DNA from 3 places in the Rhizobacter sp. P5_C2 genome. Region 1 is predicted to be linked to each of the others. Evidence: predicted binding sites of a transcription regulator. Region 1 holds the regulator's gene; each other region holds the start of a gene.

Region 1 (9,410 bases):
GACAGCCGCACCCGCGAGCTGCTCGACATGCTGGCCCACCGCTCGATCCAGAAGCTGCTGGTCGTCAACGCCGCGGCACAGGGCGAGACCATCGAGGACGTGATGGTGTCGTACCGCGCCGCCGCCTGCAAAGGCATCGTGCTCTCGAAGCTCGACGAAGCCGTCAAGCTGGCCCCGGCGCTCGACGCGCTGATCCGCCACAAGCTGAAGGTCGTCGGCGTCGCCAACGGCCAGCGCGTCCCCGAAGACTGGCACCGCCTGTCGGCCCACGCGCTGGTGCATCGCGCACTGCGGGCCAACACCGGCACCGCCTACCGCATGGATGCCGACGACGTGAACCTGATCTTCACGGCGCGCCAGCCGGCGCTGCGCACGCGCGGCTCGCTGCACGCCTGATCGATCGTTCGATCAAACACGAACAGCCCCCCTAGCCTCGTCCTCAGCGCCCCATGCACGACGCCTTCGACTCCTCGTTCCCGCAAGACCAGGCCCACGGCCTGCGCCAGCTGTTCGGCCAGACGCGCGTGCGTTTCGTGCCGGTGGTGGCCAACCCGAACATGGCGTTCGGCGGCGTGATGCTGGAGCGCCTGTGCACCGCCTTCGGCGAGCTCGGCGCGCACGTGCTGGTGATCGACGCCTCGGACCGCGCGCCGGCCCCGGCCGAGCTGACGGCCGTCGGCCTGACCGGTTGCGTCGAGCCGCTGTCGCACCAGGTGTCGTACCTCGCCGCGCGCGGCCTGCCGATCCGCTATGTGGATGCGCACGGCAGCACCGCCAACTTCCTGCAGGCCGCAGCCGATGCCGCGCCGCATGCCGACGTGGTGCTGGTGCATGCCACCGAGACCGACCTGTGCCGGCTGTTCATGCGCAGCGAGGCCCGCCCGCTGCTGCTGGCCGACGACCGCCCGGCCAGCGTGACCCATGCCTACGCCGCGATGAAGCTGCTGACGCAGCGCGCCGGCCTGATGGTGCACGACCTGCTGCTCGGCGCCGCCCCCCATTCGCCGCGCGCCGAACGCATCGCGCAGCAGATCGCTTCCTGTGCCGATGGCTTCCTGGGCGCCGTGCTGCGCGACTGGATGCACGTCGATCCCGCGTCCGACGTCAACGACCCGCCCACCCCGGCCCTGCGCCGCTGGGCCCGTGACGTGCTGCAGCCTGCCGCCGCTGAAGTTGCCTATGCCACCGGCTTTCCGGTGCGTCGCGATTTCGCGCAGCAGGCCCTGAACTGAATTCCCCCGGAGCTGACCCCATGTATACCGCCAAAGGCCAACTCGACGTTAACTCGATGCTCAAGCAGTACAGCTCGCTGGTGCGGCGCCTCGCTCACCAGATGATCGCGAAGCTGCCTGCCAACGTCGAGATCGACGACCTGATCCAGGTCGGCATGATCGGGCTGACCGACGCGCTGAGCCGCTTCGACGCGGCGCAGGGCGTGCAGTTCGAGACCTTCGCGACGCAGCGCATCCGCGGCGCGATGCTCGACGAGCTGCGCGGCAACGACTACCTGTCGCGCGGCACGCGCAAGCAGCAGCGCACCATCGAATCGGCGGTGCACAAGCTCGAGCAGAAGCTCGGCCGCGCGCCTGCCGAAAGCGAGATCGCCCGCGAGATGGGCATCACGCTGCCCGAATACCAGGAACTCCTTGGCAAGGTGCGCGGCACCCAGCTGGTTTACCTGGAGGACATGTCGGGCGACGATGGCGACAATGATTTCCTCGACCGGCACGTGGCCGACGAAGGGATCAACCCGCTTGCGCAGCTGCAGGACCAGCGCATGCGCCAGGCCCTGGTCGACGGCATCAAGACGTTGCCGGAGCGCGAGCAGTACGTGATGAGCATGTACTACGAGCACGACATGAACCTGAAGGAAATCGCGGCCGTGCTGAAGGTGACCGAATCGCGCGTCTGCCAGCTACACAGCCAGTCCATCGCCCGCTTGCGCGTCAAGCTGCGCGAGTGGTGATCACCGAGACCGAGACACCATGTTTGCAATGTTCAGGAAGGGACGCGAGCAGTCGCCCAACGAGCCGATCGAGCCCGTCGTGACTGCAGCAGCCGGCGAGCCCGACCTGCGGGCCGCGGTGCAGTCGATCGGCAAGCAGGCGTCCAGCGTCGGCCGTGATGCGGCCGAGGTGCGCGGGCTGCTCGACGACGCCAGCAAGGTGTCGGCCCGCCAGGCGCAGGCCGTCGTCGCGCTGGTCAGCCAGCTGAGCGAGGTCACGCGGGCGCAGCAGGCGATCGGCGATGTCACGGCCGGCAGCCTCGATGCGGTCGGGCGTGCGCGTGAGGCGGTCGAAGCGGTCGGCACCGAGGTGGCCGGCATCGTCGACACGCTGCGCGAGGTGGCCGCGGCCGCCAGCGAGATCACGCAGATCGCGCTGCAGACGCGGCTGGTGGCGTTCAACGCCTCGGTCGAGGCCAAGCGCGCCGGCGAGGCCGGGCGCGGTTTCGGCGTGGTGGCCGATGCGGTGAAGGACCTGGCCTCGAAGGTCGAGGGGTCGTCGAAGGCGATCATGAGCACCGTGGGCGTGCTCGACACGCGCATCGGGGCCTTGTCGCGCGAGATCCAGGCCAAGCCGGGCGAAATCAGTCAAGGCGGTTTCCACAAGGCGCTGGCCGATGTGGAGGCCGGGGTCGCGAGCATCACTGCCGCGGCGACGCAAAGCCGCGAGATCTGCGGCGGCGTCAACCTGCAGATGGGCGTGATGCAGTCGGAGATCCAGCAGACCACCGCGGCGCTCGACAACGCGATGCGCCGCAGCGAGGCCTTTTTGAAGGTGTCGGAGCACCTGATCGAGCTGGTGGCCGAATGCGGCATCGAGACCGAAGACACGCCGTTCATCCAGGCCGCGATGGAAGCGGCCGCGCAGATCGGCAAGCTGCTCGAGGATTCGCTGCGCACCCGCACGATCTCGCCGGCCGACCTGTTCGACGAAGCCTACAGGCCGCTGCCGGGCACCAACCCGGCGCAGCACGCGACCAAGTTCATCGAGCTGGCGGACAGGCTGTTCCCGCAGGTGCAGGAGCGCGTGCTGACGCTGAGCCCGAAGGTGGTGTTCTGCATCGCGGTCGACCGCAACGGCTACGTGGCGACGCACAACAAGAAGTACTGCCACCCGCAGCGCGGCGACCTGGCCTGGGACACGGTCAACAGCCGCTACCGCCGCATCTTCAACGACCGCACCGGGCTCGCTTCCGCGCGCAACCAGCGCCCGTTCCTGCTGCAGACCTACCGCCGCGACATGGGCGGCGGGCAATTCGTGCTGCTGAAGGAAGCCGCCGCACCGATCACGGTGCAGGGGCGGCATTGGGGTGGGGTGCGGGTGGCGTTCAACTTCTGATCTATTGCTTGTCGACGTGAACCCGGCATTTCTCGCCGTTGAGTCGGTCGATATTTTCCTTGGTGTCGCCGTCTAAACTCATGCTTCCCAGGTATATGTGCTTGGGATGAAGGCTGGTTTTGCTGTAAATGGCCTTCCAGAGCCAATCCTGATCTGTCAAGCCGTTGCCTTCCAGCATTATTCTTGTGATGTCGAGCGCAAGAAGACTCTCAAACGCCACGCGATCCTGCCGGCTCAACCCGGTGTTGCTGAGATTGAGTTCGACGTCTCTGTGGCGGGCATGGCTCAGCGATTCGCAAATTGATTTCGCCTCGCGATCGCCCAAATTTTTCTGCCCTCCCAGATTCAGCTTGATCGGGTGCATGCGCTTCTCCAGATCACGCATGAAATTGGATACTGCAGTGAGATCTCCCCTGCTGAGGGGGCCGATTCTCTCGGCGCTCAGCTCAAGAGATGAATCCCTCAAGAGGAGATAGTGAAGATAGGTGGCGGTGATTGGCAGGCGATAAATCTGCTTGCCTTTCGGCAAGATCTGGCGCAGAAAATCCCCCTTCCTGCGATCTATCGGGGAAGAACCGGAAACGTCGGGTGACAACTTTTTCCCCGAGTATTCGAGCAATGCAGTGAATTCATCTTCTGACAGCTGCTGAACCGATTTGATGAAATTGACGGGATCCTGTTCCTCTGGCTGCTCAGCGATGAGTTTGTCCAGGATTTTTACAGTGGCACCGTTGATGACCTGGCTGATGGGGGCGGCAATGGCCGAAGCAGCTTTCACCGTTGCGGATCGTTGACTCTGGGTGCCATCGGTCTCGCTGGATGTGCTGGTTTCGAAGGCTGTCCTGACCGTGAGCGCTGCCTCGCGTTTCAATTTTTCATTTTTGCGCGAATGAATTGGCGCCTGCGCTTGTTTTTCATCATCTTTGGCGACTGTGCGTGAGCGGGGCGACTTGAAACAACGAAACATGGCCTGGTTCCTGGCTGAAGATTGAACGAGGGAATCTGCATTTCAATCTCCCTTTGCCTGGATCTCGGCAGTGACCAAACGTCTGATTGAACAAGCTGAATCCGCTGGAGATCAGGTGAGTGACATCCCGAGCGAAATCGATCCACGCAAGGTTCGTTTGTTCAGAGGGCGGGGACTCGATGAGCGCCTCGGTTTCGACGGCTTGGTATCGTCCTGCCTTCACGAAGGAGAGTTCGCCGCATGATCTGGCCGCTGCCCGCTCTGCTCGCCTGGGCCTTGGCCTGGGCGCTCTTCCTCGGGCTGCAGCGCGCGGCCGTGCCGCTCGGCGTCGCGCTGCTGCTGGCCACCGCGCTCGGCGGTTTGCTCGCACTGCTGCCGATCGTGGCGGCCACGCGCTGGCGCCGGATCTTCGTCGCACTCGGTTTCCCGCTGTCGTTGCTGGCGTCAGGCCTCGCCGGGGCATTGCCCGCCTGGGCGTGGCTGCTGCCGATGGGCGCGCTGCTTGCCCTCTACCCCGTTCACGCCTGGCGCGATGCGCCGGTCTTCCCGACGCCGCGCGGTGCGCTGCGTGGGCTGTCGGCGCTCCTGCCGCTGCCCGATGGCGCACGCGTGCTCGATGCCGGCTGCGGGCTGGGCGACGGGATGCGGGAGTTGCACGCGGCGTATCCGCGGGCGCTGCTCGACGGCATCGAATGGAGCTGGCCCGTCAGGCTGCTGTGCGGCCTGCGCTGCCGGCTGCGGCGCATCCCGGCGCGCGTGGTGCGCGGCGACATCTGGAAGGCCGATTGGTCCGGCTACGAGCTGGTCTACCTGTTCCAGCGGCCGGAGAGCATGCCGCGCGCCGTCGCGAAGGCGCAGACGGAGATGCGCCCGGGGGCGTGGATGGCGAGTCTGGAGTTCGAGGCGCAGGAACTGCGCCCGGTGGCACGGCACATCTGCCCGGATGGGCGGCCGGTGTGGCTGTATCAGGCGCCGTTCAAGGCGCGCTGAACATGAATCAGGCCTGGACGAACCCGCGGCTGCCGCGGTCGGCAGGGCCGTTCGCGGAATACACCGCCGCCGGCCGCTCGCGCGGCATCAGCACGTCGATCGCGCGATCGAGCGCCGCAGTGGCACGCGCCAGCGATTCGCGCTGTGCCGCCACCAGGCCGCCGGCCAGCGCCAGGCGCTCGCGCAACGGGGTGGGCACCGGGCCGCTGCGGGCCGCGCGGGTGAAATGATCGACCGCGCGCGCCAGCGAGCGGTGCAGTTCGGTCGCATGCAGGTCGATCGCCGCGCTGTCGCGCGTGCGAAGCGCCTCGCCCAATGAGGCGAGTTGCGTCTCGACCGCGCCGAGGGTGGCCTCGAGTTCGGGCGAGGTTTCGTACGCGGGAATCACCGGCTGCTGCATGACGAACGGGTGGCCAGGGGCCGTTGAAGAAATCGAGACAGAGACCGAGACAGAAAGCCGAACCGCTGAACGATCAGTGGCCCAGCACTTCCCGGGCGTTGGCGATCAGCTTGTCGGCGATGGCTTCCGGATTGACCTTGAAGCTGCCGTTGTCGATCGCGTCGGAAATGCGCTTGACCTTGTCGGCGTCGAAATCGGCCGAGGCCGAACCCGCGCCGGTCAGCGACGACGCCGCGCTCGACAGCGAAACGGTGGTGCTGGCTTCGGGGGCCGCGGCGCCGACAGCCGGGGTGGCCTGTTCGGTGGGCTTGGCGGTCGTCCCTTGCTTTTGCGTGGTGCTGCCGACCGCCTGGGTGGGGGCCGCAGCTTCTGCGTGATTGCCGATCTTGATGCTCATGAAGGACTCCTTGGGTCGGGACACTGGGCCCGGCCTTTCAACATGCACGGTGTATCGGCCCGCCCGTTGGCGACTTGAGGGCTATCGCCCGAATTGTTGACCCTGGGACGGTTTTTCACAATGCGAGTTCCAACTGGTGTTCCGCGACCGCGACACCCGTCACGAGACGGCCGCTTTCGGTGCGCACGCGCGCCGGCTGGCCCTCGATGCCAGCGGTCACTGCTTCGCCCGAGCCCGCCACTGCGTAGCCGTCGCCGACGGCCCGGATGCGCACGGTGTCGCCCGGGGCGAACCATTGCCGGGCCTTCAGCGTGGCCTGGCGCACGCCCTGGCCGACCGACACCGAGCGGGCCAGCACGCGCCCGACCAGCGCCGAGGCGTCCGTCAGCGCCGGGCTGGCCTCTTCGGCGAGGTCGACCTCGGTCTCCCGGACATCGCCGGCCGCCAGCACCTGGCCGCCCGGCATCGCCTGGTTCATGACCAGCGCCTTGCCCCAGACCTTGACGGTCACCGGCAGGTAGATGTTCCACGGCGTCGCACCCTGGGTGCAGCGCAGCCCGACCCGGGTCTTGCCCCAAAGCCGGGTGTTCGGCGTCAGATAAGCCTGGACCTGCTGGCAGGGCGCGAGGCGCAAGCGCGCATCCATCGGTCCGGCGACGACCTCGACACGGCCCGGCAGCGCCGGGTTGTTGCCGAGCTGGGCCTGCACGAAGCTGAGCGCCTGCTGTTCCAACGGTGATGACGCAGCGGGCGCTGCCGCCCCGGCCGCAAAGGCGGCGCCGCCCATCGCCACGCAGGCGACGAAAGCGATGAAGGCAACAAGGGCAGGGGCTTTGTTCACGTCTCGACTGTAGGAGCGTGCTGCCGTGGGCAAGCGTCCGAAATGGCGGACAAACCGGCCGCTATTCCCGCTTATGTTTCAGAAGGCGCTGCCCACAATCCTTTCACATCGCCCATGGCCTCGGCACCCACCGAGGCCACGGACCGAAAGGAAACGCCGCCATGCTGAACACCCTGACCAACTCGCTCGACTTCCAAGGCTCGGCGCTTGCGCTGCGCTCGGAGCGCCAGCGTCTGATCGCCAGCAACATCGCGAACGCCGACACGCCGGGCTACGTCGCCCGCGACATGAACTTCGCCCAGGCGCTGCGCGAAGCCACCGGCAGCCAGCAGAGCGCGGCCGTGCCGACCACCACGCAGGCCGGCCACATCGGCATCGACAGCGGCCTGACCGGCGCGCGCGCCGAATCGAACCTGCTGTACGCGACCCCCAGCCAGACCAACCTCGACCGCAACACGGTCGACATGGACCGCGAGCGCGCCAACTTCGCCGACAACTCGGTGCACTACGAAGCGACGCTGCGCTTCATCAACGCCAACGTGCGCACGATGCTCGAAGCGATCAAGGGGCAATGATGAGCATGTTCCAGATCTTCAATGTCTCCGGCAGCGCGGTCAGCGCGCAGTCGCAGCGCCTGAACGTGGTGGCGTCGAACCTCGCCAACGTCGACACCGTGGCCGGCCCCGATGGCCAGGCCTACAAGGCGCGGCAGGTCACGTTCCAGACCGAAATGATGGGCCAGCTCGGCCAACCCGGCGGCCCCGCGGCGGCCGGCGTGAAGGTGAGCACGATCACCGAGGACCAGACCCCCGGCCGCAAGGTGCACGACCCGAAGCACCCGCAGGCCGATGCCGAGGGCTACGTCACGTACAGCAACGTCAACGCGGTCGAGGAGATGGTCAACATGATCTCGGCCTCGCGCTCGTACCAGAACAACGTCGAGGTAATGAACACCGCCAAGACCTTGCTGATGAAAACACTGCAGATGGGCCAGTGAGCCTGCCTGACCACGAAAGCACCCCATGGCCGTCGACACCGTCACCAACAACTACGCCGCGCTGAACACGAAGTCGTCCACCGACACCAGCGCCACCACCGCGGCCGAAAGCTCGGAGCGCTTCCTGAAGCTGCTGGTCGCGCAGATGCAGAACCAGGACCCGCTGAACCCGATGGACAACGCGCAGGTCACCAGCCAGATCGCGCAGATCAACACCGTCAGCGGCATCGAGAAGCTGAACGGCACGGTCGGCGGCCTGTCGACCCAGTTCCTGCAGATGCAGGCGGTGCAGGGCGCCTCGCTGGTCGGCCGCGAGGTGATCGTGCCGGGCAACAAGATGGACATCGCCGACAAGGTCGGCACGGGCGGCTTCCAGATCGATGCGGCCGCCGACAACGTGAAGGTCGAGGTGCAGAACGCCGCCGGCCAGACGCTGCAGACGCTGAACCTCGGCGCGCAGAGCAGCGGGATGAACACCTTCGAGTGGGACGCCGGCGCCTACGACAACACCAGCGGCATCACCTTCAAGGTGACCGCGATGAGCGGGGCCAACACCCTCAAGAGCACCGCACTGATGCGTGACAAGGTCAACGCGATCAGCACGGCCAACAACACCCTGGTGCTGGACCTCGAGAAGGCCGGCGGCGTCACCTACGACCAGGTCAAGGCATTCAACTAAGAAGGACACCACCATGGGCTTCCAGCAAGGTCTCTCCGGTCTGAACGCTTCGAGCAAGAACCTCGAAGTCATCGGCAACAACGTCGCCAACGCCAACACCTTCGGCGCCAAGGCCTCGCGCGCCGAGTTCGGCGACATGTACGCCGCCGCGATGAACGGCTCGGGTGCCAACAACATCGGCATCGGCGTGAACCTGGCGGCGGTGACGCAGCAGTTCACGCAGGGCAGCATCACCACCACCGAGAGCTCGCTCGACGTCGCGATCAACGGCTCGGGTTTCTTCCAGCTGAACGACAACGGCACCACGGTGTACTCGCGCAACGGCCAGTTCCAGGTCAACAAGGACGGCTTCATCGTCAGCAACGGCGGGCTCAAGCTGATGGGCTACAAGGCCGACGGCACCGGCACCATCCAGCCCGGCCAGGCCGTGCCGCTGCAACTGCCCACCGCCGGCATCGACCCGGCCGCGACGAAGGAAATCACGCTCGAGATGAACCTCGATTCGCGTGCCGCCACCACGCTGCCGGCGACCACGCCGCAGATCAACCTGACGGACGCGAAGACCTACAACAACGCGACCTCGCTGACCGTCTACGACGCGAAGGGCCAGGACGTCGCGCTGACCTACTACTTCCAGAAGGCCGGCACCGACCAGTGGAACGTCTACGTGACGGCCAACGGCACCTCGCTGGCGGTCGACGGCGCCGGCGACCCGGCCCCGGTCACGACGCTGCAGTTCCCGACCAACGGCGGCAACCCGACCGCCCCGGTGGGCGCGGTGACGCTCGACATCCC
Region 2 (9,410 bases), on a different contig from region 1:
GGATGCCGACTTCGCCGCGGAAACCGCCGCGATGAGCCGGGCGCAGATCCTGCAACAGGCCGGCAACGCGATGGTGGCGCAAGCCAACCAGCTGCCGCAGCAGGTGCTGCAGCTGCTGAAGGGTTGATGACCCGCCTGTCGGTCGCGGCATAAAAAGAGCGAAAAAAGTCGCACCCCGGGCCTCAAGTTGCCGACTGTGATTCCGATACACGCGATATCGGATTCCCCTTTGGGGGAGCCCTTCCTCTTTTAGGACTGTGGCAGCGAGGCCTCCTCCGCTTGCCGTCCACTCTTCCGAAAGGTCACGGTCATGGCATCAGTTACATCAGCAGGCATAGGCAGCGGCCTCGACGTCGAATCGATCATCACGAAGTTGATGGCGGTCGAAAAGCTGCCGGTCGCGCAATTGCAGACCGAAGCGACGAAGGTCCAGACCAAGATCTCCGCGTACGGATCGATCCAATCCGCGGTGTCGAGCTTCCGCGACGCCGCGCAGGCGCTGACCCGGTCCGCGACCTGGGGCGCGACGACGGCCAGCTCGGCCGATGCGTCGTCGATCACCGTCTCCAGCGGCTCCAGCGCCGCGGCCGGCAACTATGCCGTCAGCGTGTCGAAGCTGGCCGCCGCGCAGTCGGTGGCGAGCACCAGTTTTGCCTCCAGCAGCACCGTCGTCGGTGAAGGCGGGCTGACGATCGACGTCGGCAGCTGGGACGTGACCGAGCCGGGCTTCAAGGCCCGCGCGACCATCAATTCGATGAACATCGCGATCAGCGCGACCGACACGCTGGCCGACGTGCGCGACAAGATCAATGCCGCCGCCGGCGGCGTGTCGGCTTCCATCGTCACCGATTCGAGCGGCGCGCGGCTGGTGCTGTCATCGTCCTCCACCGGCGTCGACAACGGCTTCCGGGTGACGGCCAGCGGCAGCGGCCCGTCGGCGTTCGCGTACGACGCGACCGACGGCAGTGCCGCGATGACGCGCACGCAGACCGCCTCCGACGCGAAGGCGAAGATCAACGGGCTGGAGATCACGTCGGCGAGCAACACGCTGAACGACGTGGTGCAGGGCCTGACGATGAACCTGCAGAAGGTCACCACCGGCGACGTGCAGGTCAGCGTCGCGCAGGACAACACCTCGATCAAGAGCGCGCTGACGAACTTCACGGCCGCCTACAACGGCCTCGCGTCGCTGCTGAAGACGCAGACCAAGTACGACGACGCCACCAAGACGGCCGGCACGCTGCAGGGCGACAGCACCGCGGTGTCGCTGCAGCGCCAGCTGCGCTCGATGCTGACCGGGACCGGCTCCGCTTCGAGCGCGTTCCCGACGTTGTCCTCGATCGGGCTGGAGATCCAGACCGACGGCACGCTGAAGATCAGCGACACCAAGCTGACCAGCGCCCTGGGCAACCTGACCGAGATGAAGAAGGCGTTCGCCAACAGCGACACCGTCGACTCGGCCAACGACGGCTTCGCGCAGAAGCTGCGCGCGCTGGGCGACCAGGTGCTGGGCACCGACGGCTCGCTGGCCGCCCGCACCACCGGGCTGAACAGCTCGCTGAAGGACAACCAGGAACGGCAGGACAACATCACCGACCGGATGACGGCCACCGAGAAGCGCCTGCGTGCCCAGTACACCGCGCTCGACACGAAGATGGCGGGGCTGAACACGCTCAGCACGTACATCACGCAGCAGATCGCCAACTGGAATAAAAGCACCGGCTGACGCTGGAACCCCGCAGGGGCGACGTTTGGCCGAACCCATGAAACACCGTTCGGACTGAGGTATCGAAGGCCCGATGCGGTGCAGGCATCAAGCAGGCCTTCGATACCTCAGTCCGAACGGTGTTTTCACTGGCGCAGGTGCCTGCAACATCCCTTCACACTTGAGGTTGAAATGGACCCTGTTTCACCCCCCTTGTGCAGCCTAAAGGCGGCGAAGGGCGGGCCGATAAACAGTGCATCCAGTCACGCACAAGGCCAACAACATGTTCGGATCCGACTACTCCGCATCGCCCTTCGGCGGCCGCAGCAATGCCTACCAGGCGGTGCAGGTCGGCACCAAGGTCGACGGCGCATCGCCGCACCAGCTGATCTCGATGCTGTTCGACGGGCTGATCGATTGCATCGCCCAGGCGCGCGGCGCCATCCGCAACAAGAACATCGAAGAGAAGGGCCGCGCCATCAGCCGCGCGGTGCGCATCGTCGACGAAGGCCTGAAGGCCGGCCTGAACCTGAAGGAAGGCGGCGCGCTCGCGGCCCAGCTGAACGACCTGTACGCCTACATGACCTTGCGCCTGACCCAGGCCAACCGGCACAGCGACGAGGCGGCCCTCGACGAATGCGTCTCGCTGATCGAGCCCCTGCGCAGCGCGTGGGCCCAGATCGACATCAAGACGGCTGCCTGAAGCGCCGCCTGACCACCGGACCGCACACCATGAAGCACTTCCAGATCGACCGGTCGCATGACATCGGAGACCACCCCATGAACAAGGCCCTGCTGAACTACTACGAAGCCATCGAGCGCGCCAGCCAGGACATGCTCGAAGCCGCCCGCGTCGGCAACTGGGACCACGTGGTCAAGCTCGAAGGCGCCTGCGCCGTGCTGATCTCGCAGCTCAAGCATGCCGCCTCGCAGCGCCCGCTGGATTCCGAGGAAGCCCAGTTGAAATCGCGCATCATGCAGCGCATCCTCGTCAATGACGCCGAGATCCGCCACCTGGCCGAACCCTGGCTCGAAGACCTGGACGCGATCCTGGCGGGCAAGCCGAAGACCGTCCACTGACCCCCTGATCCACCGACCCGCCGAGCCGGAGCCGAACTTGGACACGATGCCGATGCCGCTCGATGCGCTGGCCGCCACCCATGGCGGGCTGGACGACTTCCGCATCTCCGCCGTGCCCGAGGTGCTGGCGATGCTCAAGCGCTTGCAGGACGGCAACGTGATCGTCCACCTGAACGGCAGCGACGGCGCGACCTACACCACCACGCTGTGGTCGTTCGATCCGGTGCGCGGCGTGATCGGCTTCAGTGCCGAAGCCGAGAGCAACCAGGTGCAGTCGCTGGTCGAGTCGGCCGATGCCGTCGCGGTCGCCTACCTGGACAGCATCAAGCTGCAGTTCGACGCGGTCGGGCTGGTGGTGGTGCACAACGGCCGCAACGCCGTGCTCAATTGCGCGATGCCGCGCGAGCTGTTCCGTTTCCAGCGCCGCAGCGGGTTCCGCGTGCGGCCGCTGCTGCGCAGCACCCCGATGGCGCGCGTGCGCCACCCGGCCATCCACGAGATGCCGCTCGCGCTGCGCGTGCTCGACGTGAGCATCGGCGGCTGCGCGCTGTTCCTGCCCGACGACGTGCCGCCGCTGCCGGCCGGCGTGGTGCTGAACGGCGTGCAGATGGACCTCGATGTCGACACGCGGATCCACGTTGCGCTGCGCCTGCAGCACGTGACCTCGATCAACCCCGATTCGCGCGGCGTGCGCCTCGGCTGCGAGATCGTCAACCCCGCCAGCGACGTCACGCGCGCGCTGCAGCGCTACATCGATCAAACGCAAAAACGGCAGCGCCTCCTCAACGGCGGCTAGCTTCTCGCGCGCTCCGCCGGGCGTGGCAAGATCGCCCCCTGGTTGAACAACGAAGGCCAGCGCGTGCGCATCCAGATCGAGCCCGGTGTGAGGCTGTTCGTCGACGTCGAAGGCCCCGGCCTCGTTCCCGACGGCAACGGTGTGCGGGAAAAACCCAGCCTCGTGCTGCTGCACGGCGGCCCGGGTTTCGACCACGTGGCCTTCAAGCCCGTCTTCTCCCGCCTGGCCGACCTGGCCCAGATCGTCTACTACGACCACCGCGGCCACGGCATGAGCGACCGCCGCCCGCCGTCGGAGTGGACGCTCGACACCTGGGCCGACGACCTGGTGCGGCTGTGCGACGCGCTCGGCATCGTCAAGCCGATCGTGCTCGGCCAGTCGTTCGGCGGCTTCGTCGCGCAGCGCTACATCGCACGCCATCCGGCGCATGCGTCCAAGGTGATCCTGTCCAGCACCGCCGGCAGCATGGCGATGCCGCGCAAGCTCGCGATGTTCGAACAGCTCGGCGGCGCCGAGGCGCGCGCGGTGGCCGAGCGCTTCTGGGCCGACCCGAACGACGAGAACAATGCCGTGTACCAGCGGGTGTGCAAGCCGCTGTACAACCCGAGCCTGGTCGGCCGCGTCGAGAGCGCGCCCTGGCGCTTCACCGCGCCGGAGATCCTGCAGGCCTTCATCCGCGGCGAGCAGCGGCAGATGAACCTGCTGCCCGGGCTGGCTGCCGCGCAATGCCCGGTGCTGGTGCTGGCCGGCGAACTCGACCCGGTGTGCCCGCTCGAAGACGCGCAGGACATCGCCGCGGCGCTGCCGGAACGCTGGCGGCATTTCCATTCTTTCCCCGGCATCGGCCACGGGGCCTGGCGCGAGAAGCCGAACGAGGCTTTCGACGTGCTGCGCCGCTTCATCACCGACCCGGTTTGATGCCACGCCAACGGCCAGGATGCCCGCGATGACCACCGAAGAACTGTTCCGAGAAGACGCTGCGCTCGACGACTGCGAGGCGTGCATCACCGCGCTCGACGAGGCCGGCGTGCAGCTCGACCGCACCGTGTTCTACCCGCTCGGCGGCGGGCAGGCCGGCGACCGCGGCGAGCTGCGGCTGGCCGACGGCGGCGTGCTGCAGATCGCCGACACCCGCAAGGGCGCGGCGCCCGGCGAGATCGTCCATGTGCCGGCACCGGGGCAGGAGGCACTGCTCGCGACGCTGGCGGTGGGCCAGCCGGTCACCGCCCGCATCGACCGTGCGCGCCGCGAGCGCCACATGCGCTTCCACACCGCCACGCACCTGCTGTGCGCGCTGGTGCCGCACCCGGTCGACGGCTGCTCGATCACCGCCGAGTCGGCCCGGCTCGATTTCCACATGACCGACCCGCTCGACAAGGCGGCGCTGACCGCCGGCCTCGCCCGCCTGGTGGCCGGCGCGCACCCGGTGCGCCACCGCTGGATCAGCGAGGCCGAGCTGGACGCCAACCCCGGCCTGGTGCGCAGCATGAGCGTGCAGCCGCCGCGCGGCCTGGGCCGGGTGCGGGTGCTGGAGATCGAAGGCGTCGACCTGCAGCCCTGCGGCGGCACGCACGTCGCGAACACGGCCGACATCGGCGCGGTGGTCGTCACGAAGATCGAGAAGAAGTCCGCGCAGACGCGGCGCGTGGTCTTGGGGTTCGCGGCACCGGCGGCATGAGCGGGAACGGCGACGTCGGCCACGACCAGCGGGAGCTGCACTGGTCGCACACGCGCTGGGGGGCGGAGCCACCCTCGCTGCCGATGCTCGATCCGGTGCTGATGGGCGTGCTGCTGGAGCACATCAACACCCGCGTCGCGGTGATCGGCCGCGACGGCCGCTACCTGTACGCCAACCTCGAGGCCTTGCGCTTCATGGGCCTGCCGCCCGAGCGGGTGATCGGCCGCCACATGTCCGAGGTGCTCGACGACGGCGTGTACCGCAGCTTCGTGCCGATTTTCGAGCGGCTGTTCGCCGGCGAATCGCTGCACCTGCAGGGCTGGGTCAACTACCAGCTGCAGGGCCGCCGCTACCGCGAGCAGGTGCTGGTGCCGTACACGCCGGGCGGCGGGCCGGTGCAGGCGGTGGTGGTGTGCGGGCTCGACCACACCGACCTGCGGCTGGGCGAAGAAGAACTCGCGCTGCGCCAGGAGCAGCTGCGCGCCAGCGAGGCGCTGAAGTCGGCGATCGTCGACCATGCGCTGGCCGCGCTGATCTCCACCGACGCCGACGGCCGCATCGTCGAGTTCAACCCGTCGGCCGAGACCATCTTCGGGCGCCGGCGCGCCGACGTCGTCGGGCGGCCGGTCAGCGAGGTGATCGTGCCCGAGCGCCACCGCGCGGCCCACGAGGCGGGGCTGCGGCGCATGCAGGCCGGCGGCCCGGCGCGGGTGCTCGGCCAGCGCATGGAGCTGCATGCGCTGCGCGCCGACGGCAGCGAATTCCCGATCGAGATGGTGCTGTGGCGCAGCGATGTCGGCGGCACGGCCTTCTACACCGCGTCGATCGCCGACGTGTCCGAGCGCCACGACGCGGCGCGCCAGATCGAGCGCCAGCGCGAGGCGCTGCGCCAGGGCGAGCGCCTGACCGCGATGGGCAGCCTGCTGGCCGGCGTGGCGCACGAACTGAACAACCCGCTCGCGATCGTGATGGGCCGCGCGACGCTGCTCGAGGAGAAGTGCGAGGACCGGCCCGACCTGCAGCACGACGTGCGGCGCATCCGCGAGGCCGCCGAGCGCTGCGGGCGCATCGTGCGCACCTTCCTGAACATGGCGCGCAGCCGGCCGTCGCAGCGCGGCGCGGTGGCATTGAACGACCTGGTGCGCGCGTCGGCCGACCTGTTGGGCTACACCTACCGCAGCCACAACGTCGCGCTGCAGCTCGACCTGGCGCCGCAGCTGCCGAGCGTGATGGGCGACGGCGACCAGATCTCGCAGATCGTGCTGAACCTGATGGTCAATGCGCAGCAGGCGCTGACGCTGACGGTCGGCGAGCGCCGCGTGCACGTCGCCACCGGCGTCGAGCAGCGCCGCACCGACCGCGAGCCGCGCGTGTGGCTGCGTGTCGTCGACACCGGCCCGGGCGTGGCGCCCGAGGTGCGCGCGCGGTTGTTCGAGACCTTCTTCACCACCAAGCCGGAAGGGCTGGGCACCGGGCTGGGGCTGTCGGTGTCGCGCTCGGTCGCGCGCGAGCATGGCGGCGAGCTGGTGCTCGAGGCGACGACGCAGGGCGCGTCGTTCCGGCTGAGCCTGCCGCTGAGCGGCGAGGCCGAGCCGGTGCCGGACGAGCCGGTACCACCGCCAGCCGAGGTGCCGGCGCTGGCGCAGGTGCTGGTGGTCGACGACGAGCCCGAGCTGGCCGAGCTGCTGCGCGACATGCTGGAGCGCGCCGGCTATGCGGTCGCGACGGCGCTGTCGGGCGCGGTCGCGCTGGAGCTGCTGGAGGCGGCGCGTTTCGATGCGGTGGTGTCCGACCTGCGGATGCCCGACATGGACGGCGCGGCGCTGTGGCGGGCCGCGTCGGCGCGCCAGCCGGAGCTGGCGCAGCGCTTCCTGTTCGTCACCGGCGACACGCTGTCGCCCGATGCGAGCGAGTTCCTGAAGGCGACGCGTTGCGCCGGGCTGGACAAGCCGTTCTCGAAGCCCGACCTGCTGGCGAAGATGGCCGAGATGCTGAAGCCGTAACCGGCTCAGCTGCCGAAGCGGGCCACGTTGCGCTCGCGTGCCTTCAGCGCCTCGACCTCGCGATCACGCGGCTCGGCCGTCGTCACCAGCGAATCGATCAGCGTGCGCGCCGACGCGGCGACCTCGGCCACCGCGCGCTCGAACGCCGCTTCATTGGCCTTCGACGGCACCGTGAAGCCGCTGAGCTTGCGCACGAACTGCAGCGACGCGTCGCGGATCTCCAGCTCGGTGGCCGGCGGCTCGAAGTTGAACAGGGTCTTGATGTTGCGGCACATCGCAAGGTCCTCCTAGCGAAGCTTCCAGGCCAGCAGCACGCCGATGGCCGCCGGCACGGCGAAATTGAGCAGCAGGATCGGCAGCTCTTCGCCGACCGAATAGCCGGCGCGGGCGACGCCCACCCACAGGTTGACGGCGCAGATCAGCAGCCACAGCGCGAGGAAGCCGGCACCGGCCCAGGTGACGGCAGCCGGATAGTGGGCCACGAACAGGCGGGCCAGCACGAGCATCGAGGCGAGCAGCAGCAGGCCGGCGGTCAGGAACAGGATGGTGCGCATCAGGGCTCCTTCGGCGGGATGGCGGGTGGAGAAGGGAATGGCGGCGCAGAGGACTGCCGTTCCTTGCGTCGATTCTGCCGCGCCTCGATGCGCTGGCGTGCGGCATCGGCGGACGAACTCCGGCTGCAGCGCTTCTTCCGGTCGAAGCAATCGGCGCAGTCCAGTGCATCGCAGGCGCACTCGGCCACGTCGCAGGCGTCGAACACGCCGCAATCGACATCGCAGACGCCCGACTGAGCCCTCAACCGCGGTGGATGGCGCGCCGCCTGCAACTGCGCGTGGCTCAACGCGCAGGCATCGAACCGACACCCCAACACGCCGAGCCCGTCCCACAGCCCATGACGGCGGATCGCACGTGCACCGAGCGCCGAGCAGCCGCGCCGCCCGGTCTGCACCGCGTGCGCGCAGCGGAAGCCCTTGTGCGGCGACACGCAGCGCTGGTACAGGTCGATCATCGCGAGGGCCGCGTGCGTCGGCCAGCGGCTCGGGCGCATCGGCTCAGGTCCCGACGATCTCATTCAGCATCGATGTACCCCTTGCTGAACGCGATCGCCTGGTCGTCGAAGATGGCCATCGCGGTGTGCATTTTCCTGAAGCCGAACTTGCGGTAGAACGCCTCCTTGCCGGGCACGGCGTAGAGGATGATCTTGCGGTGCCCGGCGCACATCGCGAGCAGCCGCGACATGATCTCGGCGCCCACGCCGAGCCCTTGCTGGTCCGGGTGCACGGCCACATCGCACACGTAGGCGCAATCGGCGCCGTCGGACAGCACCCGCCCGGCCGCCACCAGCTGGCCATCGGCCTCGCGCGCGAAGCAGCTGAAGCGGCTGTTGGTGAACACCGTCTGCAGCAGCGCGGCGCTCTTGTTGCCCAGCGGAGCGGCGCGGTACAGCGCCTCGAGTTCATCCCAGCCGACGCCGTGCCAGCTGGTGGTCCAGGTCAATGCCAATCGAATGCTCCGGGGTCAGGTTTGCGGCGGCGGGCGCGGCACGCGCTGCGCCGGATCATAGAAGAAGGTTTCCTCGGCGATGCGCTCGCCCTCCCAGCGCTGCCAGGCGAGCTCCTCCATGTGCGTCGTGCTGCCATCCAGCCATTCGAAATCGAAGATCCAGCGGATCACCACGTGGTCGCCGTTCACCAGCACCGGCCGCACGCACTGCGAGCGCACCGAGCGCGCACGCGCCATCACCTTGTGCTCGCCCGCCACATGCGCATCGCGGCCGATGCGCGGCGGCGACTGGTTCTCCTGCATCGTCGAATGCTCGGTGTAGAACGCCTCGCAGGCCTGCGCATGCGCGTTGCTTTCGACCATCGCAATGAACCGCTCCAGCGTGTCGGGCGTGGGCATCGTCGTTCTCCGGAGGCGGGCCAGGACAGGCGGACATTGTGCGTCGAACAGCCCGAATGAACGTCGGATGACAGCGATTCGACAGGGCGGCTGCCGATCATCGCGGCCACGTTGCGGCCACCAGCGACGATCACCAGGAGACAGCCCATGCAGATCACCGGCATGTTCCACGGCGCGCGCCTGTTGCAGTTCGTCGGCTTCCCGGCCACCGAGGTGCTCGGCCCCGGCGCCAGCGAGGAAGAGATC
Region 3 (9,410 bases), on a different contig from region 1:
GCCCGGCGATCTGGCCGGCCGTCAGCGACGCGACCTGGGCGGTCGACAGCGCAGCGAAGTCAGCGGTGTTCAGCGCGTTCAGGTCGGTGCTGGTCAGGTTGCTCAGCTGGGCGGTCGTCAGGCCGGCGACTTGCGCCGTTGTCAGCTGGCCCATCTGGTCGGAGCTCAGCGCATCGATCTGCGCGGTGCTCCAGTTGCGGATCGCAGCGGTGCTCAGGGCACGCAGGTCCGACGACTCCAGGTGCGGGATCTGGTCGGTCGTCAGCGACGCGGCTTGCGCGGTCGACAGGATCGCGAACTGCGTGGTGCTCAGCGCGTTCAGCGAGTCGGAGGTCAGCGACGACAGCTGGGTCGTCGTCAGCGCGGCGACTTGGGCGGTCGTCAGCGAAGCCACCTGGTCCGACGTCAGCGCAGCGAACTGGTCGCTGTTCAGGCCGCGGATGCCGGCGGTGCTGATCGCACGCAGGTCAGACGATTCCAGGTGCGGGATCTGGTCGCTGGTCAGCGCGCCGACTTGCGCGGTCGACAGCGCGGCGAACTGCGCCGTCGTCATCGCACGCAGGTCGTCGGTCTCGAGGCCAGCCACCTGGCCGACCGTCAGCGATGCGACCTGGGCGGTCGACAGTGCCGCGAAGTCAGCGGTGTTCAGCGCATTCAGGTCGGTGCTGGTCAGGTTGGCCAGTTGGGTGGTCGTCAGGCCGGCCACTTGCGCGGTCGTCAGCTGGCCCATCTGGTCGGAGCTCAGCGCGTTCAGCTGGTCGGTGTTCCACGAGCGCAGGGCAGCGGTGCTCAGCGCACGCAGGTCCGAAGACTCCAGGTGCGGGATCTGGTCGGTCGTCAGCGACGCGACTTGCGCGGTCGACAGGATCGCGAACTGCGTGGTGCTCAGCGCGTTCAGCGAGTCGGAGGTCAGCGACGACAGCTGGGTCGTCGTCAGCGCGGCGACTTGCGCGGTCGTCAGCGAAGCCACTTGATCCGAGGTGAGGGCCGCGAACTGGTCGCTGTTCAGGCCGCGGATGCCGGCGGTGCTGATGGCACGCAGGTCGGCCGATTCCAGGTGCGGGATCTGGTCGCTGGTGAGGGCACCGACTTGCGCGGTCGACAGCGCGGCGAAGTGCGCCGTCGTCATTGCACGCAGGTCGTCGGTTTCCAGGCCGGCGATCTGGCTGACCTTCAGCGCGGCGACCTGGGCAGTCGTCAGCGCGGCGAAGTCAGCGGTGTTCAGCGCGTTCAGGTCTTCCGTCGTCAGGTTGGCCAGCTGGGTGGTCGTCAGGCCGGCCACTTGCGCGGTCGTCAGCTGGCCCATCTGGTCGGAGCTCAGCGCGTTCAGCTGGTCGGTGTTCCACGAACGCAGCGCGGCGGTGCTCAGCGTGCGCAGGTCGGTCGATTCGAGCACCGGGATCTGGTCGGTGGTCAGCGACGCGACTTGCGTGGTCGACAGCGCGGCGTACTGCTGCGTCGTCAGGGCGCGCAGGTCGTCGCTGTTCAGCGTCGACAGCTGCGTGGTCGTCAGCGCGGCGACCTGGCCGGTCGTCAGCGCGCCGATCTGGCTCGAGTCGAGGGCGGCCAGCTGGTCGCTGTTCAGCGCACGGATGGCCGTCGTGCTGATGGCGCGCAGGTCGGCCGATTCGAGGTTCGGGATCTGGTCGGTCGTCAGCGCACCGACCTGGGCCGAATTCATCGCGGCGTATTGCGCGGTGGTCAGGGCACGCAGGTCATCGGATTGCAGGCCGGCGATCTGGGTCGGCGTCAGCGACGCGACTTGCGCGGTGGACAGCGCAGCGAACTGCGCGGTGTTCATCGCGTTCAGGTCGTCGGTGACCAGGTTCGACAGCTGGGCGGTCGTCAGGCCGGCCACTTGCGCGGTCGTCAGCTGGCCCATCTGGTCGGAGGTCAGTGCGTCGATCTGCGCGGTGGTCCAGTTGCGCAGCGCGGCGGTGCTCAGCGAGCGCAGGTCCGACGACTCCAGGTGCGGGATCTGGTCGGTGGTCAGCGCGGCGGCCTGGGCGGTCGACAGGATCGCGAACTGGTTGGTCGTCAGCGCGTTCAGGTCATCGGAGCCGAGGCCGGCGAGTTGCGCCGGCGTCAGCGCAGCGACCTGGCCGGTCGTCAGCGCAGCGAACTGGTCGCTGGTCAAGGCACCGAGCTGGTCGGAGTTCAGCTGGCGCAGCGCGGCGGTGCTGATGGCACGCAGGTCGGCGGATTCGAGGTTCGGCAGCTGGTCGGTGGTCAGCGCGGCGACTTGCGCGGTGTTCAGCGCGGCGTACTGGGCCGTCGTCAGCGCACGCAGGTCATCGGACTGCAGGCCGGCGATCTGCGTCGCGGTCAGGCCGGCGACTTGCGCGGTCGACAGCGCGACGAACTGCGCGGTGTTCATCGCGTTCAGGTCGTCGGTCACCAGGTTGCTCAGCTGGGCGGTCGTCAGCGCGGCCACTTGCGCGGTCGTCAGCTGGCCCATCTGGTCCGAGGTCAGCGCGTCGATCTGCGCCGTGGTCCAGTTGCGGATCGCGGCGGTGCTCAGCGCACGCAGGTCGGACGATTCGAGCGTCGGGATCTGGTCGGTGGTCAGCGAGGCGGCTTGCGCGCTCGACAGCGTCGCGAACTGCGTCGTCGTCAGGGCGTTCAGGTCGCCGGTGCCCAGCTGCGACAGCTGGGTGGTCGTCAGGGCAGCCACTTGCGCGGTCGTCAACGCGGCCATCTGGTCGCTGGTCAGCGCGCCGAGCTGGTCGGAGTTCAACTGGCGCAGCGCGGCAGTGCTGATCGCACGCAGGTCGGCCGATTCCAGGTTCGGAATCTGGTCAGTCGTCAGCGCGGCCACTTGCGCGGTGTTCAGCGCGGCGAACTGGGCGGTGCTCAGTGCGCGCAGGTCATCCGACTGCAGGCCGGCGATCTGGGTCGGCGTCAGCGACGCGACTTGCGCGGTGGACAGCGCGGCGAACTGCGCGGTGTTCATCGCGTTCAGGTCGTCGGTGACCAGGTTGCTCAGCTGGGCGGTCGTCAGGCCGGCCACTTGCGCGGTCGTCAGCTGGCCCATCTGGTCGGAGCTCAGCGCATCGACCTGCGCGGTGCTCCAGTTGCGGATCGCGGCGGTGCTCAGCGCACGCAGGTCCGACGATTCGAGGTGCGGGATCTGGTCGGTGGTCAGCGCGGCGGCCTGGGCGGTCGACAGGATCGCGAACTGGGCGGTGCTCAGCGCGTTCAGCGAGTCGGAGCTCAGCGAGGCCAGCTGCGTCGTCGTCAGCGCGGCGACTTGCGCGGTCGTCAGCGAAGCGACCTGGTCCGACGTCAGCGCAGCGAACTGGTCGCTGTTCAGGCCGCGGATGCCGGCGGTGCTGATGGCACGCAGGTCGGAGGATTCGAGGTGCGGGATCTGGTCGCTGGTGAGGGCGCCGACTTGTGCGGTGCTGAGCGCGGCGAATTGCGCCGTCGTCATCGCACGCAGGTCATCGGTCTCGAGGCCGGCCACCTGGCTGACCTTCAGCGCGGCGACCTGGGCGGTCGACATCGCGGCGAAGTCGGCGGTGTTCAGCGCGTTCAGGTCTTCGGTGGTCAGGTTGGCGACCTGGGTGGTCGACAGCGCGGCGACCTGGGCCGTGCTCAGCGCGCCCATGTGGTCGGAGTTCAGCGCGGCCAGCTGGTCGCTGTTCAGCGCGCGGATCGCGGCGGTGCTCAGCGCACGCAGATCCTGCGTCTCCAGGTTCGACATCTGCGTCGTCGTGATGGCGGCGGCCTGGGCGGTCGTCATCGCGGCGAACTGCGCGGTGGTCAGCGCGTTCAGGTTGTTGGTGTTCAGGCCGTCGACCTGCGGCGTCGAGGTCAGCGCGGCGACCTGGGCGGTCGTCAGCTGGGCCATCTGGTCGGAGGTCAGCGCATTGATCTGGTCGGTGTTCAGCGCGCGGATCGCGGCGGTGCTGAGCGCGCGCAGGTCGGCCGATTCGAGGTTCGGGATCTGGTCGGTCGTCAGCGCGCCGACCTGGGCCGAGTTCATCGCGGCGTATTGCGCGGTGCTCAGCGCACGCAGGTCATCGGACTGCAGGCCGGCGATCTGGGTGACGGTCAGCGAGGCGACCTGGGCGGTGGACAGCGCGGCGAACTGCGCGGTGTTCATCGCGTTCAGGTCGTCGGTGTTCAGGCTCGTCAGCTGGGTGGTCGTCAGGCCGGCCACTTGCGCGGTGGTCAGCTGGCCCATCTGGTCGGAGCTCAGCGCATCGATCTGGGCGGTGCTCCAGCTGCGCAGTGCGGCGGTGCTCAGCGTGCGCAGGTCGGACGATTCGAGGTGCGGGATCTGGTCGGTGGTCAGCGCGGCGGTCTGCGCGCTCGACATCGCGCTGAATTGCGCGGTGCTCAGCGCGTTCAGGTCGTCCGAGGCCAGCGAGGCGATCTGCGTGGTCGTCAGCGCGGCCACCTGCGTGGTCGTCAGCGACGCGATCTGGTCGGAGGTCAGGGCGGCGAACTGGTCGCTGTTGAGGCCGCGGATGCCGGCGGTGCTGATCGCACGCAGGTCCGAGGACTCGATGTTGGGCATCTGGTCGCTGGTCAGCGCGGCGACTTGTGCCGTCGTCATCGCGGCGTATTGCCCGGTGGTCAGCGCGCGCAGGTCATCGGATTGCAGCCCGGCGATCTGCGTCGGGGTCAGCGCGGCAACTTGCGCGGTCGACAGCGCGACGAACTGCGCGGTGTTCATCGCGTTCAGGTCGTCGGTGCTCAGGTTGGCCAGTTGGGACGTGGTCAGTGCGGCGACCTGGGCGGTCGTCAGCTGGCCCATCTGGTCGGAGCTCAGTGCGTCGATCTGGGCCGTCGTCCAGTTGCGCAGCGCGGCGGTGCTCAGCGCGCGCAGGTCCGACGATTCGAGCGTCGGGATCTGGTCGGTGGTCAGCGAGGCGGCTTGCGCGGTCGACAGCGTCGCGAACTGCGTGGTCGTCAGCGCGTTCAGGTCGTCGGTGCCCAGCGTCGACAGCTGGGTCGTCGTCAGTGCAGCGACCTGGCCGGTGGTGAGCGCGGCCATCTGGTCGCTGGTCAGCGAGCCGAGCTGGTCGGAGTTCAGCTGGCGCAGCGCGGCGGTGCTGATGGCACGCAGGTCGCTCGATTCGAGGTTCGGGATCTGGTCGGTGGTCAGTGCGGCGACCTGGGCGGTCGTCAGCGCGGCGAACTGGGCGGTGCTCAGCGCGCGCAGGTCATCGGACTGCAGGCCGGCGATCTGCGTCGGCGTCAGCGCGGCGACTTGCGCGGTGGACAGCGCGGCGAACTGGTTCGTCGACAGCGCGTTCAGGTCGTCGGTGACGAGGTTGGACAGCTGGGCGGTGGTCAGTGCGGCGACTTGCGAGGTCGTCAGCTGGGCCATCTGGTCGCTGGTCAGCGCATCGACCTGGGCGGTCGTCCAGTTGCGGATCGCGGCGGTGCTCAGCGCACGCAGGTCCGACGATTCGAGGTGCGGGATCTGGTCGGAGGTCAGCGCGGCGGCCTGGGCCGTCGACAGCACGCCGAACTGCGTGGTGCTCAGCGCGTTCAGCGAGTCGGAGGTCAGCGACGACAGCTGGCCGGTCGTCAGCGCCGAGATCTGGCCGGTGGTCAGCGAGCCGACCTGGTCGGAGGTCAGTGCGCCGAACTGGTCGCTGTTCAGGCCGCGGATGCCGGCGGTGCTGATGGCACGCAGGTCGGACGATTCGAGCTTCGGGATCTGGTCGCTGGTCAGCGCGCCGACTTGCGCGGTGGTCAGTGCAGCGTACTGGGCGGTGCTCAGGGCGCGCAGGTCATCGGATTGCAGGCCGGCGATCTGCGTCGGGGTCAGGGCCACGACTTGCGCGGTGGACAGTGCGGCGAATTGCGCGGTGTTCAGCGCGTTCAGGTCGTCGGTGGTCAGGTTGGCCAGTTGCGCGGTCGTCAGGCCGGCGACCTGGGCGGTGGTCAGCGCGCCCATCTGGTCGGAGGTCAGCGCGTCGATCTGCGCGGTGGTCCAGCCCTTCAGCGCGGCGGTGCTCAGCGCGCGCAGGTCGTTGGTCTCCAGCGTCGGGATCTGGTCGGTGGTCAGCGCAGCGGCCTGGGCGGTCGACAGCGCGGCGAATTGCGTGGTCGTCAGCGCGTTGAGGTCGTCGGTGCCCAGCGTCGACAGCTGGGTGGTCGTCAGCGCGGCGACCTGGCCGGTGGTGAGGGCGGCGAACTGGTCGCTGGTCAGCGAGCCGAGCTGGTCGGAATTGAGCTGGCGCAGCGCGGCGGTGCTGATCGCACGCAGGTCGCTGGATTCGAGGTTGGGCAGCTGGTCGGTCGTCAGCGCGGCGACCTGGGCGGTCGTCATCGCGGCGTACTGGGCGGTGCTCAGGGCACGCAGGTCATCGGACTGCAGGCCGGCGACTTGCGTCGGCGTCAGCGCCACGACTTGCGCGGTGGACAGCGCGGCGAACTGCGCGGTGTTCATCGCGTTCAGGTCGTCGGTGACCAGGTTGGCCAGCTGGGCGGTCGTCATGGCGGCCACCTGCGAGGTGGTCAGCTGGCCCATCTGGTCGGAGGTCAGCGCATCGATCTGCGCGGTCGACAGGTTGCGGATCGCGGCCGAGCTCAGCGAGCGCAGGTCCGACGATTCGAGCGTCGGGATCTGGTCGGAGGTCAGCGCCGCGGCCTGCGCGGTGGTCAGCGCGGCGAACTGGTTGGTCGTCAGCGCGTTCAGGTCGTCGGTGCCGAGGTGCGCGATCTGCGTGGTCGTCAGCGATGCGACCTGGGCGGTCGTCAGCGCGGCGAACTGGTCGGAGTTGAAGGCGCCGAGCTGGTCGGAGTTCAGTGCGCGCAGCGCGGTGGAGCTCAGCGCCCGCAGGTCTTGCGTCTCCATCACGGCGAGTTCGGCGGTGCCGATCGCGGAGATGTTGGTCGACGGGATCGCGGCGACCTGCGTCGTCGTCAGTGCCTGGAACTGCGCGGTGTTGAACGCGGCCCAGTCCTCGGTCGTCAGCCCGGCAATGGACTTCGTCGACAAGCCGGCGATCTGAGCGGTCGTCAGGAACTGAATGATGCTGGCCATGAAGGGCGTCCTTTGTGTGGAATTCGTTTGCGGGGTCGGTGGGTGTGCGTGCACCTGCTCCAAACCGGACCCAGTCAAACGGGAATATCGGATACATGTGCCGAACCCTTAAGGTGCAAATGAGGCGGGGATACGGCGCTGTTTGCGCAATCCGTCTGGTTTGGGTCCGCATCGGCCGGTGCTGGTAGATTGCGCGCCATGACCGATTTCACGTTTCTCTGGCACGACTACGAAACCTTCGGCCGCGTGCCGCGCCATGACCGGCCGGCCCAGTTCGCCGGCATCCGCACTGATGCCGAGCTGAACGAGCTGCCCGGCGGCGAGCTGATGGTGTATTGCCAGCCGGCGCCCGACTACCTGCCCGATCCGGAGTCCTGCCTGCTGACCGGCATCCTTCCGCAGGCCTGCCTGGAGCGCGGCGTGCCGGAGCATGCGTTCGCCGACGCGATCGAGGCGCAGCTGGCGCAGCCCGGCACGGTGGGTGTCGGCTACAACACGATCCGCTTCGACGACGAGGTCACGCGCCACCTGTTCTGGCGCAACCTGATCGACCCGTACGCGCGCGAGTGGCAGAACCAGTGCGGGCGCTGGGATCTGCTCGATGTCGTGCGCCTGACCTGGGCGCTGCGGCCGGAGGGCATCACCTGGCCGACGCATGACGACGGGCGGCCGTCGTTCAAGCTGGAGCACCTGACGGCCGCGAACGGGCTGTCGCACGAGGCGGCGCACGATGCCTTGTCAGACGTGCGGGCGACGATTGCGCTGGCGAAGCTGATCAAGTCACGCCAGCCGCGGCTGTGGGATTTCGCACTGAAGCTGCGCAAGAAGGACGAGGTGCTCCAGGAGATGGGCGTGGGCCGGCCGTTTTTGCACATCTCGGGCATGTACGGCGTCGAGCGCGGCTGCATGGCGCTGGTGTGGCCGCTCGCGCCGCACCCGAGCAACAAGAATGAAGTGATCGTGTGGGACCTGGCCCACGACCCTGCGGAGTTGTTCACGCTGGACGTCGAGACGATCCGGCTGCGCATGTTCAGCAAGGCGGACGACCTGCCTGACGGCGTGGCGCGCCTGCCGATCAAGACGATCCACATCAACAAGTCGCCGATGGTGATCGGCAACCTGAAGACGCTGAGCGATGCGGTGGCGGCGAAGTGGGGCGTCGACGTGCCGCTGGCGATGGCGCATGCGGAACTGGCCGCGAAGCAGGGGCATCTGCTGGCCGGCATGTGGCCGGCGGTGTTCGAGCGGCCGGCGCCGAGCGCGAAGCCGGATGTCGACGAGGATTTGTACGGCGGCTTCGTCGGCAACGAAGACCGCAAGGCGCTGCAGCGGCTGCGCGGGTTGTCGCCGCAGCAGCTGGCCGACAAGCGGCCGGCGTTCGCCGATCCGCGGCTGGCGGAGATTTTGTTCCGCTACCGGGCTCGCAATTTCCCGCAGACGCTCAGCGAGGCCGAGCAGGCGCAGTGGCTGGAGCACCGGGTGCACAAGCTGCACGACGGGGCGGGGGGCGCGTTGACGCTGCAGGCCTTCTTCGACCGGATCGATGCGCTGCAGGAATCAGAAGCGCTGGCGGAGGATGAGCGGGCGCAGGACATCCTGGGCGCACTGGTCGACTACGCCACTGAGATAGCGCCCGAGCGGGATTGATTCCTGGCGTGTCTGCTGCGCGTCGCGGGGGGTGAGGGAATGGGCTGGGGGCTCATGCCGAGGCGGTCGACGCCCCCAGGGGGGCGCCGACTCCACGAAGAAGCTCGGCTCCGTGGGTGCATCGCCAAACTCCCTCCACTCACTTCGTTCGTTGTGGTCAAACAGTGGCGATGAGTCAGTCTACGAAGCGCGCTGGCGCGCGCCACCCCCGAAGCCGAGCTTCTTCGTCGCCTCAGAAATCGCCCCCAGCCCATTCCCTCACCCCCCGCGAAGCACCACCAGCTCTTGTTGGGGGGAAAAGATTGAAGTGACCGACGAGCACGCGAGCGCCCGCACGCTCGTCGGTCACTTCAATCTTTTCCCCCCAAACACAGCACGGCGGTTCCGCAAAGGCGCGGGTGGGGAGGCTGTGGAGCGCCAATAGGGACGGGGCGCCGGAGCTGGCTGGTTTCATGGCCCGCGTGCGCAGCACGCTTCGTGAACTGACTGTCGCCGACTGTTTGACCACAACGAACGAAGTGAGTGACGGGAGTTTCGGCGACGGGCCATGAAACCAGTCAGCGGAGGGAAGTCTTCGCCCCGAAAGGGGCGAAGACCGCACCGGCCGGCGAGCCACAGCCTCCCCACCCGCGCCTTTGCAAGCGCAGATGGACTCAAGCTTCGCTGTATTCCTTGATCCGGTCGAAGTTCAGGTACTGGTAGACCTTGTCGGACGCCGCCGTCAGCACCCCCATGTCCGCCATGTACTCGTCCT

The links. Region 1 encodes FliA, which starts transcription of late flagellar genes. Its sites were predicted from a motif close to CTAAAGTTTNNNNNNNNNNNGCCGNTA; they were not measured.
Region 2: a site for FliA is predicted at 1,928-1,954, ahead of fliS (flagellar export chaperone FliS). Genes of this name have one in related genera too.
Region 3: a site for FliA is predicted at 7,095-7,121, ahead of ACXJLU_RS23640 (SPM autocatalytic domain-containing protein). Genes of this name have one in related genera too.

What each region holds. Positions count from the first base shown of each region.
Region 1 covers NZ_JBFULV010000103.1:1,075-10,484, forward strand. The annotation lists partial or broken gene flhF (flagellar biosynthesis GTPase FlhF) at 1-396, shown strand, start outside; gene ACXJLU_RS26975 (MinD/ParA family ATP-binding protein) at 450-1,232, shown strand; gene ACXJLU_RS26980 (RNA polymerase sigma factor FliA) at 1,253-1,966, shown strand; gene ACXJLU_RS26985 (methyl-accepting chemotaxis protein) at 1,986-3,344, shown strand; gene ACXJLU_RS26990 (hypothetical protein) at 3,346-4,311, opposite strand; gene ACXJLU_RS26995 (hypothetical protein) at 4,382-4,555, shown strand; gene ACXJLU_RS27000 (class I SAM-dependent methyltransferase) at 4,552-5,301, shown strand; gene ACXJLU_RS27005 (hypothetical protein) at 5,309-5,701, opposite strand; gene flgM (flagellar biosynthesis anti-sigma factor FlgM) at 5,775-6,098, opposite strand; gene flgA (flagellar basal body P-ring formation chaperone FlgA) at 6,214-6,939, opposite strand; gene flgB (flagellar basal body rod protein FlgB) at 7,101-7,514, shown strand; gene flgC (flagellar basal body rod protein FlgC) at 7,514-7,936, shown strand; gene ACXJLU_RS27030 (flagellar hook assembly protein FlgD) at 7,962-8,615, shown strand; gene flgE (flagellar hook protein FlgE) at 8,629-9,410, shown strand, end outside.
Region 2 covers NZ_JBFULV010000067.1:24,752-34,161, forward strand. The annotation lists gene ACXJLU_RS22390 (flagellin N-terminal helical domain-containing protein) at 1-127, shown strand, start outside; gene fliD (flagellar filament capping protein FliD) at 311-1,726, shown strand; gene fliS (flagellar export chaperone FliS) at 1,989-2,408, shown strand; gene ACXJLU_RS22405 (flagellar protein FliT) at 2,486-2,785, shown strand; gene ACXJLU_RS22410 (flagellar brake protein) at 2,832-3,581, shown strand; gene ACXJLU_RS22415 (alpha/beta fold hydrolase) at 3,624-4,499, shown strand; gene ACXJLU_RS22420 (alanyl-tRNA editing protein) at 4,528-5,259, shown strand; gene ACXJLU_RS22425 (hybrid sensor histidine kinase/response regulator) at 5,256-7,262, shown strand; gene ACXJLU_RS22430 (DUF2277 domain-containing protein) at 7,268-7,537, opposite strand; gene ACXJLU_RS22435 (hypothetical protein) at 7,550-7,816, opposite strand; gene yidD (membrane protein insertion efficiency factor YidD) at 7,816-8,310, opposite strand; gene ACXJLU_RS22445 (GNAT family N-acetyltransferase) at 8,331-8,765, opposite strand; gene ACXJLU_RS22450 (nuclear transport factor 2 family protein) at 8,781-9,164, opposite strand; gene ACXJLU_RS22455 (ATP citrate lyase citrate-binding domain-containing protein) at 9,312-9,410, shown strand, end outside.
Region 3 covers NZ_JBFULV010000075.1:4,847-14,256, forward strand. The annotation lists gene ACXJLU_RS23640 (SPM autocatalytic domain-containing protein) at 1-7,009, opposite strand, end outside; gene sbcB (exodeoxyribonuclease I) at 7,208-8,656, shown strand; gene ACXJLU_RS23650 (bifunctional aconitate hydratase 2/2-methylisocitrate dehydratase) at 9,310-9,410, opposite strand, start outside.